Regions from separate parts of the Bradyrhizobium sp. th-b2 genome, predicted to be linked through region 2. Evidence: predicted binding sites of a transcription regulator. Region 2 holds the regulator's gene; each other region holds the start of a gene.
The links. The regulator PhoB, encoded in region 2, activates phosphate uptake and scavenging genes when phosphate is short. The targets are predictions, from matches to a motif close to TGTCATNNANCTGTCAT.

Region 1 (6,267 bases), on a different contig from region 2:
CGGCGGCGACACTCACTTTGCTCTGCCTGCTTGCGGCGCTCACAGCGACTGCGCTGGTTGCGCTGACGGTCGGCGCCGCCGGCATTCCGCTGTCGCGGCTTCCGGCCGCGCTCGGCCTGTGGACCGACGGCACCGCCAATCCGCTGCTCGCGCGCGACCAGCTTGTGGTGTGGTCGATCCGGATTCCACGAATTGCGGCTGCCGCGATGGTCGGCGGACTCCTTGCCGTCTCCGGCACGGTCATGCAGGGCCTGTTCCGCAATCCCCTCGCCGACCCCGCGCTGGTCGGCGTCTCCTCCGGCGGCGCGTTTGCCGCAGCGGTGGCGATCGTGTTCACCGACAGCCATCTCGGCGAGAGCCTGCGCTTCCTGCAGCATCAGTTGCTGCCGATCGCGGCCTTTGCCGGTTCGCTGCTCACGACCATCGTGCTCTATGCCATCGCCAGCCGCGGCGGCCGGACCTCGATTGCGATCTTCCTGCTGGCCGGGCTTGCAATTGCCGCGATCGCCAATGCCGGCATCGGCCTGTTGGTGTTCGTCGCCGACGACCGCCAGCTTCGCGACATCACCTTCTGGCTGCTGGGTTCGCTGAGCGGCGCGACCTGGACCAAGCTCACGGCACTGGCGCCGGTGCTGGCTATTGCGCTGATCGCCTGCCTCGCGATCGCGCGTGGGCTCGACGTGCTGGTGCTCGGCGAGGCCCAGGCGTTCCACAGCGGCGTCGATGTCGAACGGTTGAAGCGGATCTCGATCGTGCTGGTGTCGGCGATGACCGGCGTTGCGGTCTCGGTCTGCGGCGTGGTCGGCTTTGTCGGCATTGTGGTGCCGCACCTGCTGCGGCTCGTGATCGGGCCCGCGCACCGGCTGCTGCTGCCGGCCTCCGCACTGCTTGGCGCCATCCTCCTGGTCGGTGCCGATACGGTGGCGCGCACCATCGTGGCACCTGCCGAAATGCCGATCGGCATCCTGACCGCGGCGATCGGCGCGCCGTTCTTCCTCGCCATGCTGCTGCGCCAGCGTGGGCTGGTGTCGCTATGAGCGCGCTGCTCGAAGCACAATCGGTGTCGATGACGGTCGGTGGCACGACCTTGGTCGATGCAGTCTCCCTGCGGATCGGCGCCGGCGAAATGGTCGCGATCGTCGGTCCCAACGGCGCCGGCAAATCAACGCTCTTGCGGATGCTCTCCGGCGACCTCCGTCCGTCCCGCGGTTCGATCAGGCTCAAGCAGCGTGACCTGCACGGCTACGGGCCGCGCGAGCTGGCGCAGCACCGCGCGATGCTGTCGCAGCATGTCAACGTCACCTTCCCGTTCACCGTCGAGGAAATCGTCAGCATGGGCGCCGGCGAAAGCCCGCGCACGGCGGCGCGTAACCTCGTCGAGGCGGCGCTGGACCAGGTCGGGCTGGCGCATTTCCGTTGCAGGCAATTGCCGACGCTGTCCGGCGGCGAGCAGCAGCGCGCGCATTTCGCCCGCGTGCTGGTGCAGCTCGCCTGCGGCGAGGCGCTGCACGGCCCCGGATTGTTGCTGCTGGACGAGCCGACATCGAGCCTCGATCTGCGGCACCAGATTGATCTCGTCGAGACCGCGCGGCGGCGGGCCGGGCGCGGCACCGCCGTGATCGCGATCCTGCACGACCTCAACCTCGCGATGCGGTTTGCCGACCGCATCCTGCTGCTGCACCGCGGCCGGCTTGCCGTCGATGGCGACCGCGCCGCCGCGATGCAGGCCGAGACGCTGCGCAAGATCTTCGAGATCGACGTTGCGATCGACTACACCGCAAACGGCGTGCCGTTCCTGCTGCCGCAGACGATGCGGCCGGCGGGCAAGGCGACGTAACGCCGCAAGGCTTATCCCCGGGGCAACGCCGGCGATTCACAAAACTGTCAGGCGCCTGTAACAGGCGCCTCCGAGAACACCGCATCGTTTGTTCCTTCGTATCTTTCCTTGGGAGACCAACCATGCGCCTGTCATTGCTTTGCTCTGTCGCCACCGTCCTGCTCGCCACATCCGCGTTCGCGCAGAGCGAGGGCGAATTCCCGGCGACGCTGGCGGGACACGCCGTGATGCCGGCGGAGAGCTTCATCGACGCGCCCGCCGATGCCCCTGATGATCTGAAGACCTCGGGCAAGTACACCACCGGCAAGCGGGTCGACGCGATAGGCACCGTGATGGGCAAGTCCTATGAGCGGCCGACCGGCGTGTCGCTGCCGTTCAAGGGCCAGCCGCTGCAGGGCCATTCCGGCATCAAGGTGATGGCGGACGGCTCGTTCTGGGTGATCACCGACAACGGCATGGGCTCGCGCTACAACTCGGCGGACTCGATGCTGTACCTGAACCGGCACAAGATCGACTGGGCCAGCGGCAAGATGGAGCGCCAGGAGACCGTGTTCCTGCACGATCCCGACAAGAAGGTGCCGTTCCGCATCGTGCATGAGGACACCGCCAAGCGTTATCTGACCGGCGCAGATTTCGATACCGAAGGCTTCCAGATCGTCAACGACACGTTCTGGATCGGCGACGAATTCGGACCCTATATCCTGAAGGCCGACAAGACCGGCAAGATCCTTGCCGTGTTCGAGACCGTCGCCGACGGCAAGCCGGTGCGTTCGCCTGACCATTGGGCGGTGCAGTCGCCGGGCGCGCCCGGTGCGAGCTACACCAACGTCAACCTGCGCCGCTCCAAGGGCTATGAGGGCTTTGCCTCGTCCAAGGACGGCAAGTTCCTCTACGGCCTGCTCGAGGGACCGCTATGGGATGCCGACAAGAAGGACTGGGAGAAGGTCGACGGCAAGGAAGCCTCGCGCATCCTGGAATTCGACGTCGCCGCGGAGAAGTTCACCGGACGTTACTGGCAATATGTGTTCGAGCAGAACGGCAATGCGATCGGCGACTTCAACATGATCGACCCGACCCAGGGTCTCGTGATCGAGCGCGACAATGGCGAAGGCACCGCCGACAAGGCCTGCCCGCAAGGCGCCCGCGGCGAGAACTGCTTCCCGGATCTTGCCAAGTTCAAGCGCGTCTACAAGATCGAACTGTCCGACGCCAATGTCGGCAAGCCCGCGCGCAAGATCGCCTATATCGACCTCCTGAAGATCCGCGATCCCAACAAGAAGGCGAAGAAGCCGCTCAACGACGGCGTCTACACCTTCCCGTTCTTCACCATCGAGAATGTCGACCGGGTCGACGAGAGCCACATCATCGTCGGCAACGACAACTATCTGCCGTTCTCCTCGAGCCGCGACCCGAACAAGGCCGATGACGACGAGTTCGTGCTGCTCGAAGTCGGCGACTTCCTGAAGGCGAAGTGAGTCGGTTGCCCGCGGCACAAACAACAATGTCGTCGCCCGGCTAGACCGGGCGATCCAGTATTCCAGAGGCGGTCGAATTCAACGGACAGGCCGCGGCGTACTGGATGCCCCGCTCAAGGCGGGGCATGACACCTCTAGCCCGCCGGCACCATCACGACGCCCTTGTCCTTCGGCCAGCGCATCCGCCAGGCGAAATTGATGTCTTTGACATCACCCGGCTTGGCCTCGAACGCCCATTCCAGCACCCCGCGCCTGTCGCGCAGATTGGTGGTGGTCGCAGGCGTCGACGACGGCAGCATCTCGACCACGATGTCGTCGTTCTCGCTGACCGGGAGCTGATCCTGGATCGCGACCTTGATCGGGAAGTCGTGGCCGTTGCGCACCGTGGTCTTGAACGCGCGCTCGTCGGTCTTCGACGTCGTCACGATCAGGCCGGCGGAGCCTTCATTGCGCTTCACCACCGTGCGCTCGATCTTGACCTTGTCGTCGGCGCCGAAACCGAGCCGCACGGTCTCGTCCTTGGCGGCGGTGGCCATCCGGCTGCGGCCGACAAAGATGCCGTCGCGGTAGATCGCGACCTGTCCGGGCAGCAACGGCGCCTCGTCGGCCTGCACGAAGCTCGCTTCCAGGAACGCGGTCGGATCGATCACCGGGACGGCGCGCACCGCGAGATCGGGGGTGATCGTCGCCGTGGAGATGCGCAGGCTCTTGGCGCCCTCATTGGCGACGACGCTGACGCGGCCGGGAATCTTGAAGGTGGCCTGGAAGGCGCCGGTCTCCGCGACGGCTTCCATCTCATCGGCGCGCCCTCCACCAAAGCGGAATTGCTGGACCGCGTCGGCCGCAGGTGCGGGGGCCAAGGCCTCGCGCGACCGCATGCTGCCCTCTCCCGAAAGCTTCGCCAGCGGCCGCGGCGGCTGCGGATATTGCACGATCAGCGAATTGAGGTCGGGCGCATTGCCGCCGCGAGCGACGCGCACGGTGGAGACCGCGAGCGCCACGTTCGACCAGTCTTCGCCAGTCGACTGGGTGATCTCGGCGCGGCGCACCAGCTCGATCGCGGGCTTGCGGTCCTTGGCGCCGGTGTCGAGACGGGCGTCGTAGAGCGGCGTCCAGCGCGCGTTGCGCACCGCATAGGTCACCCGCAGCGTCGCGCGGGTGGCGGCGGCGGAGGCAAGCTCGATTCGCACCTCGAGCTTGCTCGGCGGCTTGGCGGCGCGATCGGCTTCGAGACGCGCGATCTCGCGGTCGATATCGCGCTGCTTGCGCGTAGCGTCGCGGATCGCGGTGTCGGCGGTTGCGACTTCATCCCCCACCGTCGAGAATGCGGTGCGCCACTCGCTCATCGGGCGCGCCTCGCCCTTCTCGCCGATGCCGACCGGTGCGGCTTCGGCGAAGTGCTCGGCGAATTTGCGCCGCGCCTCCGCGGCGGCGATGATGCCCTGCAGATCCTCGCGCTGATCCCTGAGCGCCTCGATCCGCTTGTCGATCTCGGGCAGGTTGGCCGGCGGCAGCGGGCGCGGCGGCCGGGCGTCGATCGCCCCGATCGTCAGCCTTCCGCCCGCCTCGCCCTCGACCCGCAGCGAGGACGGATCGAGCCCCATCGGGAAGTCGTTGGCGATGAGCGTGTTGTCACCTGCGGGTAGGTCCAGCGTGATGACGCGGGTAACGCTCGCGCCATCGGGATAGACGGTGACGGCATCGACCTGCGAGGCCGCATCGAGATTGGAAGCATGCAGCGGCCGGGCAACCAGCGCGCCCGCCAGCACCAGGCTGGTGGTCACAAGACAATTCGCAATCTTTCGCATGACATCCCTCCGGGAAAACGTCGCATCGCACGAGCCGAACGGCACGCCGGGCTCGCAGGCGCGCCGTTTCTCGTGGTGAGACGCAGCGAGGAAGGGACTGGTTCGATTGAGGTTTCGGTGCGGCGCCACAATGGCGCCGTCGCGGCTGCGGTATGGCGCGGCGGCGGCTTTCCGCCGTTAGCGATTCGTTTTGCGCCGGATGAACAGGTAAGTCGGCACGAAAGCGGCCATGGTGATGGCGATCATGATCCACCAGCCACGCTGAAACGCCGCGATCCGCCCGGCCATCGAAACCGGCGTGGCCAGGATCGCGACAAAGATCGCGACGCCGATCGCCAGCGCCGCCTGCCGGATCATGTTGATGACGGCGGAGCCGGTGGCGAACGACGACGGCGGCAGGGAACCGGCGCCGACGCCCATCAGGGTCGGAAAGGTCAGCCCGACGCCGATGCCGGTGAACATCATACCGACCACAGCGGCAAGCACGTTGGCCTCGGGACCCATGCAGGTCGCCCAGATCGCGAGGGCGCCCGCAAAGGACAGGATTCCGGCGGACACGACCGCTGCCGCGCCAAATCGCGCGATCAGGCGGCCGGCAAACAACAGTGAGGTGAACGGGACAAGCAACGGACCCGGCGCGATCGCAAGTCCGGTCTGCAATGCCGACCAGCCCCATACGGTCTGGTCCCACAGCGCCACCGACAGCAGCATCGCGCCAAACGCCGCGGAGTAAGGCGCCATCACCAGCGTGGCGCCGGTGAACGGCCTGACCGCGAACAACGCAGGATCGACGAAGGGATTCTTGGATCTGAGACAGTGCCACGCGAAGGCGGCAAGCGAGATTGCTGCGATGGCAAAGCCGAGCATGACGCCGCGCGAACTCCATCCCCAGTCATTGGCCTTCACGATCGCAAATGTCAGCGCACCGATGCCAGAGGTCACCAGCAGCGCCGCCCGGAAACTGGGACGCGGCACGTCGTGGCCGGGCACCTCGGGCAATCTCAGCCAGCCGATGATGAGCGCGACCACGCCGATCGGGACGTTGACGATGAAGATCCAGCGCCAGTCGAAGGTCACAAGCACACCGCCCGCCAGCGGCCCGAGCGCGGCGGCAAGGCCGCCGATCGCGGTCCAGGTGCGCACCGCG
Region 2 (6,267 bases):
ACGCACGCAGGACTACATCACCGGCCGGTTCGGCTGAGGAGACAAGCGATGGCTTCTGAACATACCGCCAAGGCATTCGACAGCGACCTGCAGGAGTTGACCCGCCTGGTCGCCGAGATGGGCGGCCTCGTCGAGCGCATGATCACCGAGTCGGTCGACGCGCTGATCCGCCGCGACGTCGCGCTGGGCAAGCGCGTGGTCGCCGCCGACATCGAGATCGACAATCTGCAGCGCGTCATCGAAGAGCGCGCGGTGCTGACGATCGCTCGCCGCCAGCCGATGGCGATCGACCTGCGCGAGATCGTCAGCGCGATGCGCGTCGCGACTGACCTCGAGCGGATCGGCGACCTCGCCAAGAACATGGGCAAGCGCGTCGCGGCGCTGGAGAGCGATTTCCAGCCGCTGAAGCTGATCCGCGGCCTCGAGCACATGACCGACCTCGTGCTGTCGCAGGTCAAGTCGGTGCTCGACGCCTATGCCGCGCACGATCTGCCGGCGGCGATGAACGTCTGGAAGGGCGACGAGGAGGTCGATGCGATCTGCACCTCGCTGTTCCGCGAACTGCTCACCTACATGATGGAGGATCCGCGCAACATCTCGTTCTGCATCCATCTGATGTTCTGCGCCAAGAACATCGAGCGGATCGGCGACCACGCCACCAATATCGCCGAGACCGTGTTCTACATGATCGAGGGCCAGCAGATCACCGACAAGCGTCCGAAGGGCGATATGACCAATTTCGCCACCACGGTGCCGGGCAACTAGGGCATGATCCGCATCGGCGGAACCGGATTGTCGTCGCGACAAACCGTTTCCCACGGGGAATATGCTCAGGGGTTGAGTGTTTCGGTTTGCGTTTGGGCAACGGATCACCACAGAGAAAGAACTTAGACCGATGAGCGCACGCATTCTGGTAGTCGAAGACGAGGAAGCGCTGACGACACTGTTGCGCTACAACCTCGATGCGGAAGGCTACGACGTCGAAACGGTGGGACGCGGCGACGACGCCGACACCAGGTTGAAGGAGCGCATCCCCGACCTCGTTGTGCTGGACTGGATGCTGCCGGGCCTGTCCGGCATCGAGCTGTGCCGCCGCCTGCGGGCGCGGCCCGAGACCAAGCAGCTTCCGATCATCATGCTGACCGCGCGCGGCGAGGAGAGTGAGCGCGTGCGCGGGCTTGCCACCGGCGCCGACGATTACATCGTCAAGCCGTTCTCGGTGCCCGAGCTGCTGGCGCGGGTGAAGGGCTTGCTGCGCCGTGCGAGCCCGGAGCGGCTTGCCACCGTGCTGACCTATGGCGATATCGAACTCGACCGCGAGAAGCGCCGCGTGGCGCGCTCCGGCCGCCCGATCGATCTCGGGCCGACCGAATATCGTCTGCTCGAATTCTTCCTCGAGCATCCCGGCCGGGTGTTCAGCCGCGAGCAGCTGCTCGACAGCGTCTGGGGCCGCGACATCTATATCGACGAGCGCACCGTCGACGTGCATATCGGCCGCCTGCGTAAGTTGCTCAATCCGGGCCGCGAGCAGGATCCGATCCGCACCGTGCGCGGCGCCGGCTACGCGCTCGACGACCGCTTCGCGAAGGCCGAGCCGCAGCCGTAACGGCCGTGTGGCATTCATAAACCGCAACACGTTGTCGTCCCGGCGAAAGCCGGGACCCATACGCCGCGGCCGGCGCAATCGGCACGCGGCCAGACGGCTTTCAAACAACACCCATTCGTGGTTATGGGTCCCGGCCTGCGCCGGGACGACGCCGGTGATGCATCCGGGCTACGGTTCTCACAAAAAAATCCCCGCTTTCATGGGGATTTCTTTTTCAGTCCTACGCCAGTTTCCCGAGTGCTCACTTGATCTGCGGTTTCGCCGACGGCCGGCGGCGATCGCCGGCGGGCTGGTAGGCGACGCGCGAGTGGTGTGCGCAATAGGGCAGGCCGCCGAGCGCCTTGCCGCCGCAGAAGAAGAATTCCGGGCTCGATGGATCGCCGACCGGCCAGTGGCAGGTGGCTTCGTTCAGCTCGAGCAGCGACAGCCGCTGGCTCATCGGCACCACGTTGTCGTAGGAGATCGGATCGGGCTCCATCTCGACCTCGAAGGCATGCGCCAGCGCGGTGTTGCCGCGCGAGACCGGACGCGCCACCCGCATCATGTGCTGGGCGGGGCGGGCCTTGCGCTGCCGCGGCGCGGCCGTGGAGGGGGCCTTGGCGCGGCCGGAGAGGCCGAGCCGATGCACTTTGCCGATCACGGCATTTCGCGTCACATTGCCAAGTTCCGCGGCGATCTGGCTGGCCGAGAGGCCAGACTCCCAGAGCTTCTTCAGCTGCTCGACGCGATCGTCGGACCAGGTCAATACAGTCATCGCATTCTTCCTTTCGCATGGCGCCGGCCAGTCATTGGAGCGACGCTGCGAGCCAAATCCGGGTCAAAATCCCAGCGGCCAGAATCCCTTAGCCCTCGCCGGGCGCGGTCTTGCGCCCGAACGTTTACGTGTGACACGAAGGCTACTTAGAGGGTCCAGTACTGCCGCACGAGATGTCGTACCCGACAGGCCAAACGCTACAATATGGCGTGACTCTGGCGCAAGAGTCCGCGGCCGTGCGTCCACATGTTCCCACAAAGTTAAGCACTGTAATGAGGCTTTTCCACCGCACCGGAATGCTCCGGATTGCGCTCGTTTCGCATCGCAGGAAGGCCGGCAAAGGCCGGCTCCTGGCGATTGACACCTACTGGCCGCAGCATAGAATGGCTGCACGTGCCGCCCGCAAAGGCGGCCGTTTTGTTTTCCGAAGCTGGCCGTTGCTGCACTGGCGTCAAGGCGCGCACGGCAATTGTCGGCTTCAAACCGGCAGTGAACGCCATGACCAACAGCGCCTCGTCGCATCTGCTCCCCGTCTTCGCCCGGGTCGATCTCGGCTTCGAGCGCGGTGAGGGCGCCTGGCTGATCGCAACCAACGGCGACCGCTATCTCGACTTCACCTCGGGCGTTGCGGTGAACGCGCTCGGGCACGCGCATCCGCATCTGGTCCAGGCGCTGCAGGAACAGGCGACCAAGCTCTGGCACATGTCGAACCTGTTCAAGAGCCCGGACGGCGAGGCGCTGGCCGCCCGGCTGTGCGAGCAGAGCTTTGCCGACTTCGTGTTCTTCTGCAATTCCGGCGCAGAGGCGATGGAGGGCGTGATCAAGCTGGTCCGCCATTATCACTTCTCCAAGGGCCATCCCGAGCGCTACCGCATCATCACCTTCGAAGGCGCCTTCCACGGCCGCACGCTGGGCACGCTGGCTGCGACCGGCTCGCCAAAATATCTCGAGGGTTTTGGCCCGCCGATGGACGGCTTCGACCAGGTGCCGCACGGCGACATCGAGGCCGTCAAGAAAGCGATCGGCCCGCACACTGCCGGCATCCTGATCGAGCCGGTGCAGGGCGAGGGCGGCGTGCGCTCGGCGCCGCAGGCGTTCTTCAAGGCGCTGCGCGCGCTCTGCGACGAGCATGGCCTGCTGCTCGCATTCGACGAGGTGCAGACCGGTATGGGCCGCACGGGCGATCTTTTCGCCTACAAGCGCACCGGCGTGACCCCTGACGTGATGTCGCTGGCGAAGGCGCTCGGCGGCGGCTTCCCGATCGGCGCGGTGCTGGCGAGCGCCAAGGCGGCTGAGGGCATGGCGCCGGGTTCGCACGGCTCGACCTTCGGCGGCAATCCGCTGGCGGTCGCCGCGGCCAATGCCGTGCTCGACGTGATGCTGAAACCCGGCTTCTTCGAGCACGTGCAGAAGATGTCGCTGCTGCTCAAGCAGAAGCTAGCCTCCGTCGTCGACCGCTATCCGTCCGTGCTGGCGGACGTGCGCGGCGAGGGGCTGTTGATCGGCGTCAAGGCCGTGGTGCCCTCCGGCGACCTGATCGTCGCGCTGCGTAACGAGAAGCTGCTCACCGTTGGCGCCGGCGACAATGTGGTGCGCTTCCTGGCGCCCCTGATCGTCACCGAGGCCGAGATCGACCAGTCGATCACAGCGCTCGAGCGCGCCTGCTCTGCGCTGGCGGCAACCCAGCCGAAGAAGGCGGCGGGATGATGAGCAAGCCTGTCCGCCACTTCCTCGACATCGACGAGGTGCCGCTCGCCGAGCTGCGCAACATGCTGTCCGCTGGCGCCGCCATGAAGGCGGCGCGGAAGGCGCATGAGAAGGGCAGGAAGCCGCTTGAGGGCAAGACGCTGGCGATGATCTTCGAGCGCCCGTCGACCCGCACAAGGGTGTCGTTCGACGTCGGCATGCGCCAGCTCGGCGGTGAAGCCATCATGCTGACCGGCGCCGAGATGCAGCTCGGCCGCGGCGAGACCATTGCCGACACCGCGCGCGTGCTGTCGCGCTATGTCGATGCGATCATGATCCGCATCCTCAACCATGACGCGCTGCTCGAGCTCGCGGCGCATGCCACCGTGCCTGTGATCAACGGCCTGACTCGGCGTTCACATCCCTGCCAGGTGATGGCCGACCTCATGACCTATGAGGAAAATCGCGGTTCGATCGAGGGCAAGACGGTGGCCTGGACCGGCGACGATAACAACGTGCTGGCCTCCTGGGCGCACGCCGCCGAGCGCTTCAAGTTCCAGCTCAATGTCGCGACCCCGCCGGAGCTCTCGCCGAAGAAGCCGATGCGCGACTGGATCAAGGCGACCGGCGCTCCGATCGTGCTCGGCACCGATCCGGAAGCCGCCGTGCGCGGCGCCGACTGCGTCGTCACCGACACCTGGGTGTCGATGGGCGACAAGGAGGGCGAGCACCGCCACAACGTGCTGAAGCCCTATCAGGTCAATGCCAAGCTGATGTCGCTCGCTAAGCCGGACGCACTGTTCATGCACTGCCTGCCCGCGCATCGCGGCGAGGAGGTCACCGACGAGGTGATCGACGGCCCGCAATCCGTGGTGTTCGACGAGGCGGAAAACCGCCTGCATGCGCAGAAGGGCATTCTGGCCTGGTGTTTCGACGCGGTCGCCTAGTCGTAGGTCACTAACGTTGTCGTCCCGGGCAAGCGCAGCGCGACCCGGGACCCATAACCACCGCTGTCAATTGTTGTGAAGGCTGGGGCCTCAGCTGGATGCATCAACCGACAGTGGTGGTTATGGGTCCTGCCCCAGTGCGCAATTGCGCACAAGGCAGGGACGAAGAGTTCGCGTTTAGCTCAACCCCTTTATTTCATGGTTCGAGACCCCAGATAGAGCGCCATGGTTTCACAATCCCCTGACATCAAAATCACGCCCGAGGCGCCGGTTCGCGCGCCGTCAGCGGTTCCTGTCGACGATGCCGTGCTGGCCTTCGAGGTCGGCGCGCTGGATCTGCGCGGCCGGCTGACCCGGCTCGGCCCCGCGCTCGACGAGATCCTGCACAAGCACGATTATCCGCCCGCGGTGGGCAAGCTGCTCGGCGAGGCCATCGTGCTGACCACGCTGCTCGGCTCGTCGGTCAAGTTCGAGGGCCGTTTCATCCTGCAGACCCGGACCGATGGTCCGGTCTCGCTGCTGATCGTCGATTTCCAGGCGCCCGACCGGCTGCGTGCCTATGCGCGTTACGACGAGGCGCGCCTCAAGACTGGTCAGAGCTCGGGCGAGCTGCTTGGCAAAGGCCATCTCGCGATGACCATCGACCAGGGCGCGAACACCACCAGCCGCTACCAGGGACTGGTCGCGCTCGACGGCGGCGGCCTCGAAGAGGCGGCCCACGAATATTTCCTGCGCTCGGAGCAGATTCCGACCCGGGTGCGCCTTGCGGTCGGCGAGGAGATGCGCGGCGGCGAGGGCGGCAAGTTGCACTGGCGCGCCGGCGGCATCCTGCTGCAATTCCTGCCCAAGGCGCCCGAGCGCGCCAAGCAGGCCGATCTGCACCCCGGCGATGCGCCGGAGGGCACGGCCACGCATCACGTGCCTGACGATGACGCCTGGGTCGAGGGACAGTCGCTGATCTCGACCGTCGAGGATGTCGAGCTGATCGATCCCGATCTCTCTGGCGAACGGCTGCTCTACCGGCTGTTCCACGAACGCGGCGTCCGCGTCTTCAACCCGCAGACGTTGCGCGCGCAGTGCTCCTGCTCGCGCGATGCGGTGTCGTCGATGCTGAAGAGCTTTGCGCCGAACGATCGCGCCGAGATGGTCAAGGACGGCAAGGTCGTCGTCACCTGCGAGTTCTGCTCGTCGGTGTATGAATTCACGCCGCAGGAAGCCGGCGTGGAGTAGGCGGCAACCTGTCCACGAGGCCCGGTAACCAGGCCTGTCAGCTC
Region 3 (6,267 bases), on a different contig from region 2:
TGGCGCGAGATGCCGAGCGCCTCCAGGCAGGCGTGGTGCAGATCGTCGTCGAGCACACCGACCGGCGCCGCGCCGATCACGTCGCGGGGACCGGTGACTGGAAAAGCGGCAACCGGGAGGCCGCTCGCCAGCGCCTCGAGCAGCACCAGGCCGAACGTGTCGGTCCGGCTCGGGAACACGAACACATCGGCGGCGGCATAGATTTCCGCCAGTTCCTCGCCGTGGCGGGCGCCGAGGAAGACGGTTTCAGGGTATTTTCGCTCCAGCGTCGCCCGCGCCGGGCCGTCGCCGACCACGATCTTGGTACCGGGCAGATCGAGATCGAGGAACGCCTCAAGATTCTTCTCCACCGCCACCCGGCCGACGCTGAGATAGACCGGCTGCGGCAGGCAGAGATCGACGTCACGCGGATGGAACAGCGCGGTATCGACGCCGCGCGACCACAGCACCACGTTGCGGAAGCCGCGTTGGCGCAACTCTGCCGCCAGCTCAGGGGTCGCCGCCATCACCGCGCGGCTCGGCCTGTGGAACCAGCGCAGCACACGCCACACCCAGGCTTCGGGGACAGGCGTCCGTGCCGAGACGTATTCCGGGAAGCGGGTGTGGAAGCTCGTCGTGAACGGCAAGCCGCGCTTCCGGCAATAGCGGCGAACCGCAAGCCCGATCGGGCCTTCGGTCGCGATATGGATGCTGTCGGGCCTTGCCGCCTCGATCAGGCTGGCGACCTTGGCCTGGTACGGCAGCGCCAGCCTCAGATCGCGATAGCTCGGCATCGCGAAGGTACGGAACTCGTCCGGCGTCAGGAAACTCACCTCGACGCCGAGCGATTTCGCCGCCTGCGCCATCATGGTCAGCGTGCGGACAACCCCGTTGACCTGGGGATGCCACGCATCGGTCGCGACCAGGATATGCGTCATGCAGCGCGTGCCGTCACTCGCGGAACCGGCGCGATCCGGCGCACCGGATCGGTCCAGGTGATGATCTCGAAGCTGCCGTCTTCGTGCTCGGCGAGCGCGGTGCAACTCTCCACCCAGTCGCCGCAATTCATGTAGCGGATGCCGTGCTCGTCATGAATCGTCGCGTAGTGGATGTGGCCGCAGATCACGCCGTCGCAGCCGTGGCGCCGTGCCTCGCCCGCAAGCGTCGCCTCGAACGCGCCGATATAGTTCACCGCCTTCTTGACCTTCAGCTTGGCCCATTGCGACAGCGACCAATACGGCACGCCGAACATCTTGCGGAAGAAGTTGACGAAGCGATTCATTTGGATCGCGAAGTCGTAGGCCTTGTCGCCGAGATGGGCGAGCCAGCGCGCGTTCTGCACCACGAGATCGAAGATGTCGCCGTGGATCACGAGGTAGCGCTTGCCGTCGGCGCCGGTGTGAACGGTGTTCTCCACCACATCGATGCCGCCGAAATGCGTGCCGTAATATTTGCGCAGGAACTCGTCGTGGTTGCCCGGGACGTAGATCACCTTGGCGCCCTTGCGCGCCTTGCGCAGCATCTTCTGCACGAAATCGTTGTGGGTCTGCGGCCAGTACCAGTTCGACTTCAGCGCCCAGCCGTCGACGATATCACCAACGAGGTAGATCGTGTCGGCATCGTGAGAGCGGAGGAAGTCCAGCAGGCGGTCGGCTTGCGAACCGCGGGCTCCGAGATGGACATCGGAGATAAACAAAGTGCGAAAGTGCCGCTCGGGACTTTCTTCACTCAAGGAGTCACTTCCCATGCCTGTGCACCTAACAGATTCCTGTGACAAGGCGATGACGACCCCCGTGACCCAAGGCCTCACTAACAGTTAACGAGAATCAGCCGCACGCCCCTTCCCTGCGGATAACAGCGGCGTGCGACAATCTGGCGACATGGACGGTCGCGGCTGCGCGGAACAGGCGGTGTGTTGCCCGCATATCGCGGCGAAACAAGGCGCGCAGAGGACTGCGTAGCCCGGATGGAGCGAAGCGCAATCCGGGTCCTGCATCCGCGGATAATCCGCTCCGGGATTTCGCTTCGCTCCATCCGGGCTACAAGATTGATCCGCGCTACGCCGGCTCAGTAATATTTGTGGAAGTGATGCACCGGCCCGTGGCCGTGTCCGACGGCGAAGCGATCGGCGGCGGCGATCGCGTCCGTGATCCAGGCCTTGGCGTTGCGCACCGCGGCCTCCATCGCTTCGCCCTTCGCAAGCCCCGCTGCGATCGCCGACGACAGCGAGCAGCCGGTGCCATGGGTGTTTGATGTGGCGATGCGCGGCGCCGCCAGCGCGATGCTGCGCTCGCCGTCGATCAGATAGTCGATGCTCTCGGCGCCGTGCCCGTGACCGCCCTTGACCAGCACCGCGCGGCATCCCATCGCCAGCAATTGCCTGCCCTGCCGCGCGACGTCGGCCTCGCTGGAGGCAACCGGCTGGTTCAGCAGCGCCGCCGCTTCCGGCAGATTCGGCGTGATCAGCGATGCCACCGGAAACAGCATGGTCTTCAGCGCATCGACGGCCTCGGCCGCGAGCAGCCGATCGCCCGAGGTTGCGACCATCACCGGATCGAGCACAATGTGGCGCGGTGCCCAGCGCTTCAGCCCTTCGGCAATCGCAGCGATTGTCTCGGCCTGCGCCACCATGCCGATCTTGACCGCGCCGACGTCGAGGTCGGAAAACACCGCATCGATCTGGGCCGTGACGAACGCCGCAGGCACCGGATGGATGCCGCTGACGCCCCTGGTGTTCTGCGCGGTCAGCGCCGTGATCGCGGAGGCCCCGAAAACCCCGAGCGCGGCAAAGCTCTTGAGGTCGGCCTGGATGCCCGCCCCGCCCGAGGAATCCGAGCCGGCAATGGTGAGCGCGACCGGCGTCATCTCGCAGCACCGGCGGTTGATACGAATGAGACCGTTACGATCAAGACCATGGCCTGTCCTAGCCCGGCCGCCCATCGGCAGCAAGTTCGCCTGACTTTACCGCGAGTTGGCCTTGAGTTGGCCTTGCCTTGGCGGCCCGTTTTGGGCCTATAGTCGCGAAAATCCCCCGGAGACGACTTTGATGGTTCCTTTCTTCGTCCAGATCAAATGCAAGCTCGGCCAGTCCTACACCGTCGCCAACGCGCTGGCGGAAGCCGAGATTGCCTCCGAGATCTACTCCACCGCGGGCAATTACGATCTGCTGGTCAAGTTCTACGTCGACCACGACACCGACATCGGCCATTTCATCAACGAGAAGGTTCAGGTGATCCCGGGCATCCAAGACACCCTCACCATCATCACCTTCAAGGCGTTCGGCGCGAAGTAGACTTCGACTCCACTTTCGTCATGGCCGGGCAGATTCGCGAAGCGGGTCTTCCCGCTAAATCTCCCGGGCATGACCAAGCCAGGTGAAAGCGCCTGACGACATGGATCACGCTCTGAGCAAACCTCTCAGGAATCCTTCGCGGGCTTCTTCACCGGTTTCGGCGGTCCCTCGACCGGCGGCAGCGACTTGATGTATTCGGCGATTGCGTCGCGATCGTTCGGCGAGAGCTGCGAGGTGTTGCGGATCACGCGCACCATCGATCCGCCGGCGCTATCGCCGTCCGGCGTCTGCCCGCTCTCGAGGAAATAGGCGACATCCTTCGCGCTCCAGTCCGAGAGCCCCCTCGGCGTGATGTTGGGCACCCAGCCCTCGCCCTCCGGATTCGGGCCGCCGGCGAAGCGTTGCGCGCTGATGATGCCGCCGAGGAAATTCCGCGGGCTGTGGCACTCGGCGCAATGGCCAAAGCTGTTGACCAGATAGGCGCCGCGATACCACTGCGCCGAACGGCTGGGGTCCGCGATGAACGGCTGGCCGTTCATGAACAGGAATTTCCAGACGCCGACATTGCGCCTGATGTTGAAGGGAAACGGCAAGTCGTGACCGCGCACCTTGCCGGCAACCGGCGGCAGGGTCTTCAGATAGGCAAACAGGTCACGCACGTCATTGAGCTTGGCGTATTGATAGGACGTGTAGGGAAACGCCGGGAAATAGTGCGTTCCCGACGGCGAGGTGCCTTTCATGACCGCGGTGACGAAATCGGCCTCGCTCCAGCGGCCGATGCCGTCGTTCGGATCGGGCGAGATGTTCGGCGCATAGAAGGTGCCGAACGGCGACGGTATCGCAAGGCCGCCACCGAGCCTGGTGCGGTCGTCCTGCTTCGGCACGGCGTGGCAGGAGGAACATCCCCCCGCATTGAACGTTGTGAGGCCGTTGGCCAGGTTGGGCTGGTAGGCGGGCAGCGCGCTTGCGGCAACGGTCGCGGGGATCGTCAGCCACCAGAACACGCCGAAGCCGATTAAGCCGGCCAGGACGGCCAGGAGAAGAATTCGTCGCAACATTCACCGATCCGTCATTGGTCGCTTCAGCGTCTCAACCAGTATGATGGCAACCCGTCGCACAAGCTCGCATCAAATTTGCCGCAGTCACGATCAATTTGGGAATAAATCCGAAAAGCCGCTGTTTGAAGACTGCAACCATCGTGTGACGTCAAAGGGGAGAGAACCATGTCCAACAAGACCTTGCTTGCCGCACTCACGCTCGGCGCTGCCATCGCCCTCGCCGGCCCGGCCTTTGCCGAAAAGCTGACAGCGAAGCTGGATGGCAAGGCGGAAGTGCCGGCAACCACCACTGCCGGCACCGGCACCGCCGATATCGACTACGACGCCGCGAGCAAGAAGCTCAGCTGGAAGCTGACCTATTCCGGTCTCTCGGGCCCCGCCACTGCCGCGCACTTCCACGGCCCCGCCGAGGCCGGCAAGAATGCCGGCGTCGCGGTCGCGATCCCGAACGCGACGTCGAGCCCGGTCGAAGGCAGCGCAACACTGACCGACGCGCAGGCCGCCGATCTCCTCGCCGGCAAGTACTATGTCAACGTCCACACCGCGGCCAACCCGGGCGGCGAGATCCGCGGCCAGGTCACCAAGTAGTCTCTGACGAAGTAACACCAACAAGAAACGGCCGGCACAAAAAAGGGCGGACGCCTCAAAGCGTCCGCCCTTTTGATTGACCGAACGACGATCAGCCCTTCTTGAGGCGATAGGTCTCGTGGCAGCCGCCGCACTGCTTGAACAGCGCCGGCATTTCCGCCTTCAGCGTGTCGAGATCCTTGACCTTGCCTTTGGTGTCGGCGACGACCTTGGTGAAGCTCGCAATGTGGGATTCGAATCCGGCCTTGTCTTCCCAGATCTTCGGCGAGGCGGAGTAGTCGCCCTCCGGCTTGAGACCCTTGGTGCTCTCAGGGAACAGCGTCGGAAGCTTCTTGGCGGTGTCTTCGAACCTCGCCAGCGCGGCATCGACGGTTGCCTGGTCGTAGGGCTTCTCGCCCTTGATCATCGCCGCGATCGCGCCGGCGTTTTTGCCGGTTTCCTTCATCTGGGCCTGGGTCTTGTTGACCTGGTCCTGCTGGGCCACGACCGCACCCGCACTTAACGCAAGCACCGCAGCAACGACGACAATCCGCTTCATCGGCAAAACCCCTCAATCCTGCTCTGTCCCGGTCCGCGGTGTGCGGCCGGCCTGGTTTGCAAACACCGCAGGCGGAATCCTCATTCCGCCTGCGACAATTTATCAGAGATTATGCCGGCGCTGCGCCTCGCGGATCGCGATCCAGACCCGCTCCGGCGTGGCCGGCATGTCGATGTGGTCGATTGCGTATTCGCGATGCAGCCCCTCGACGATCGCGTTGACGACCGCCGGGCACGAGCCGATCGCGCCGGCCTCGCCTGCGCCCTTCACGCCGAGCGGATTGGTCGTGCAGGGCACGTTATGGGTCTCGAACACGAAGGACGGACCGTCGGAGGCGCGCGGCAGCGCATAATCCATGAACGTGCCGGTGACGAGCTGACCGTCGGCCGGGCTGTAGACCGCCTGCTCCATCAGCGCCTGCCCGATGCCCTGCATCGCGCCGCCATGAACCTGGCCCGCAAGCATCAGCGGATTGAGCGTGACACCGAAATCGTCGACGATGACATAGCTGACAATCTTGATGATGCCGGTGGCCGGATCGATCTCGACCTCGGCGAGATGGGTGCCGTTCGGATAGGTGCCGTCGGCGCTGGCAAACGTCGCGCTGGCGTTCATCTTCGAGGAATCGCCGCCGGGACGCCTGGCGAGATCGGCAAAGCTGACCGAGCGGTCGGTGCCGGCGATGCGAATGCGGCCATCAGCAATCTCGAGGTCGCCGGTGCCGGCTTCCAGCGCCTGCGCCGCGAGCTCCTTCAGCTTGTTGCCGAGGTCGTGCGTCGCCCGTTGCACGCTGACGCCGCCCGACGGGATCG

Region 1: the regulator PhoB is predicted to act here: its motif matches at 1,883-1,899, upstream of K359_RS0109850 (esterase-like activity of phytase family protein).
Region 3: the regulator PhoB is predicted to act here: its motif matches at 1,750-1,766, upstream of K359_RS0148575 (UDP-2,3-diacylglucosamine diphosphatase).

Annotation. Positions count from the first base shown of each region.
Region 1 covers NZ_AUGA01000005.1:74,816-81,082, forward strand. The annotation lists gene K359_RS0109840 (iron ABC transporter permease) at 1-1,037, shown strand, start outside; gene K359_RS0109845 (heme ABC transporter ATP-binding protein) at 1,034-1,837, shown strand; gene K359_RS0109850 (esterase-like activity of phytase family protein) at 1,960-3,312, shown strand; gene K359_RS0109855 (mucoidy inhibitor MuiA family protein) at 3,447-5,120, opposite strand; gene K359_RS0109860 (MFS transporter) at 5,298-6,267, opposite strand, start outside.
Region 2 covers NZ_AUGA01000007.1:280,185-286,451, reverse strand. The annotation lists gene pstB (phosphate ABC transporter ATP-binding protein PstB) at 1-37, shown strand, start outside; gene phoU (phosphate signaling complex protein PhoU) at 49-765, shown strand; gene phoB (phosphate regulon transcriptional regulator PhoB) at 896-1,606, shown strand; gene K359_RS0113880 (GcrA family cell cycle regulator) at 1,848-2,360, opposite strand; gene K359_RS61220 (hypothetical protein) at 2,621-2,860, opposite strand; gene K359_RS0113875 (aspartate aminotransferase family protein) at 2,859-4,067, shown strand; gene argF (ornithine carbamoyltransferase) at 4,067-4,993, shown strand; gene K359_RS0113865 (Hsp33 family molecular chaperone) at 5,219-6,223, shown strand; gene K359_RS0113860 (hypothetical protein) at 6,261-6,267, opposite strand, start outside.
Region 3 covers NZ_KE384569.1:54,120-60,386, reverse strand. The annotation lists gene K359_RS0148580 (glycosyltransferase family 1 protein) at 1-917, opposite strand, end outside; gene K359_RS0148575 (UDP-2,3-diacylglucosamine diphosphatase) at 914-1,726, opposite strand; gene thiD (bifunctional hydroxymethylpyrimidine kinase/phosphomethylpyrimidine kinase) at 2,047-2,844, opposite strand; gene K359_RS0148565 (Lrp/AsnC ligand binding domain-containing protein) at 3,026-3,271, shown strand; gene K359_RS0148560 (cytochrome c) at 3,397-4,329, opposite strand; gene K359_RS0148555 (CHRD domain-containing protein) at 4,495-4,917, shown strand; gene K359_RS0148550 (cytochrome c) at 5,009-5,455, opposite strand; gene K359_RS0148545 (xanthine dehydrogenase family protein molybdopterin-binding subunit) at 5,558-6,267, opposite strand, start outside.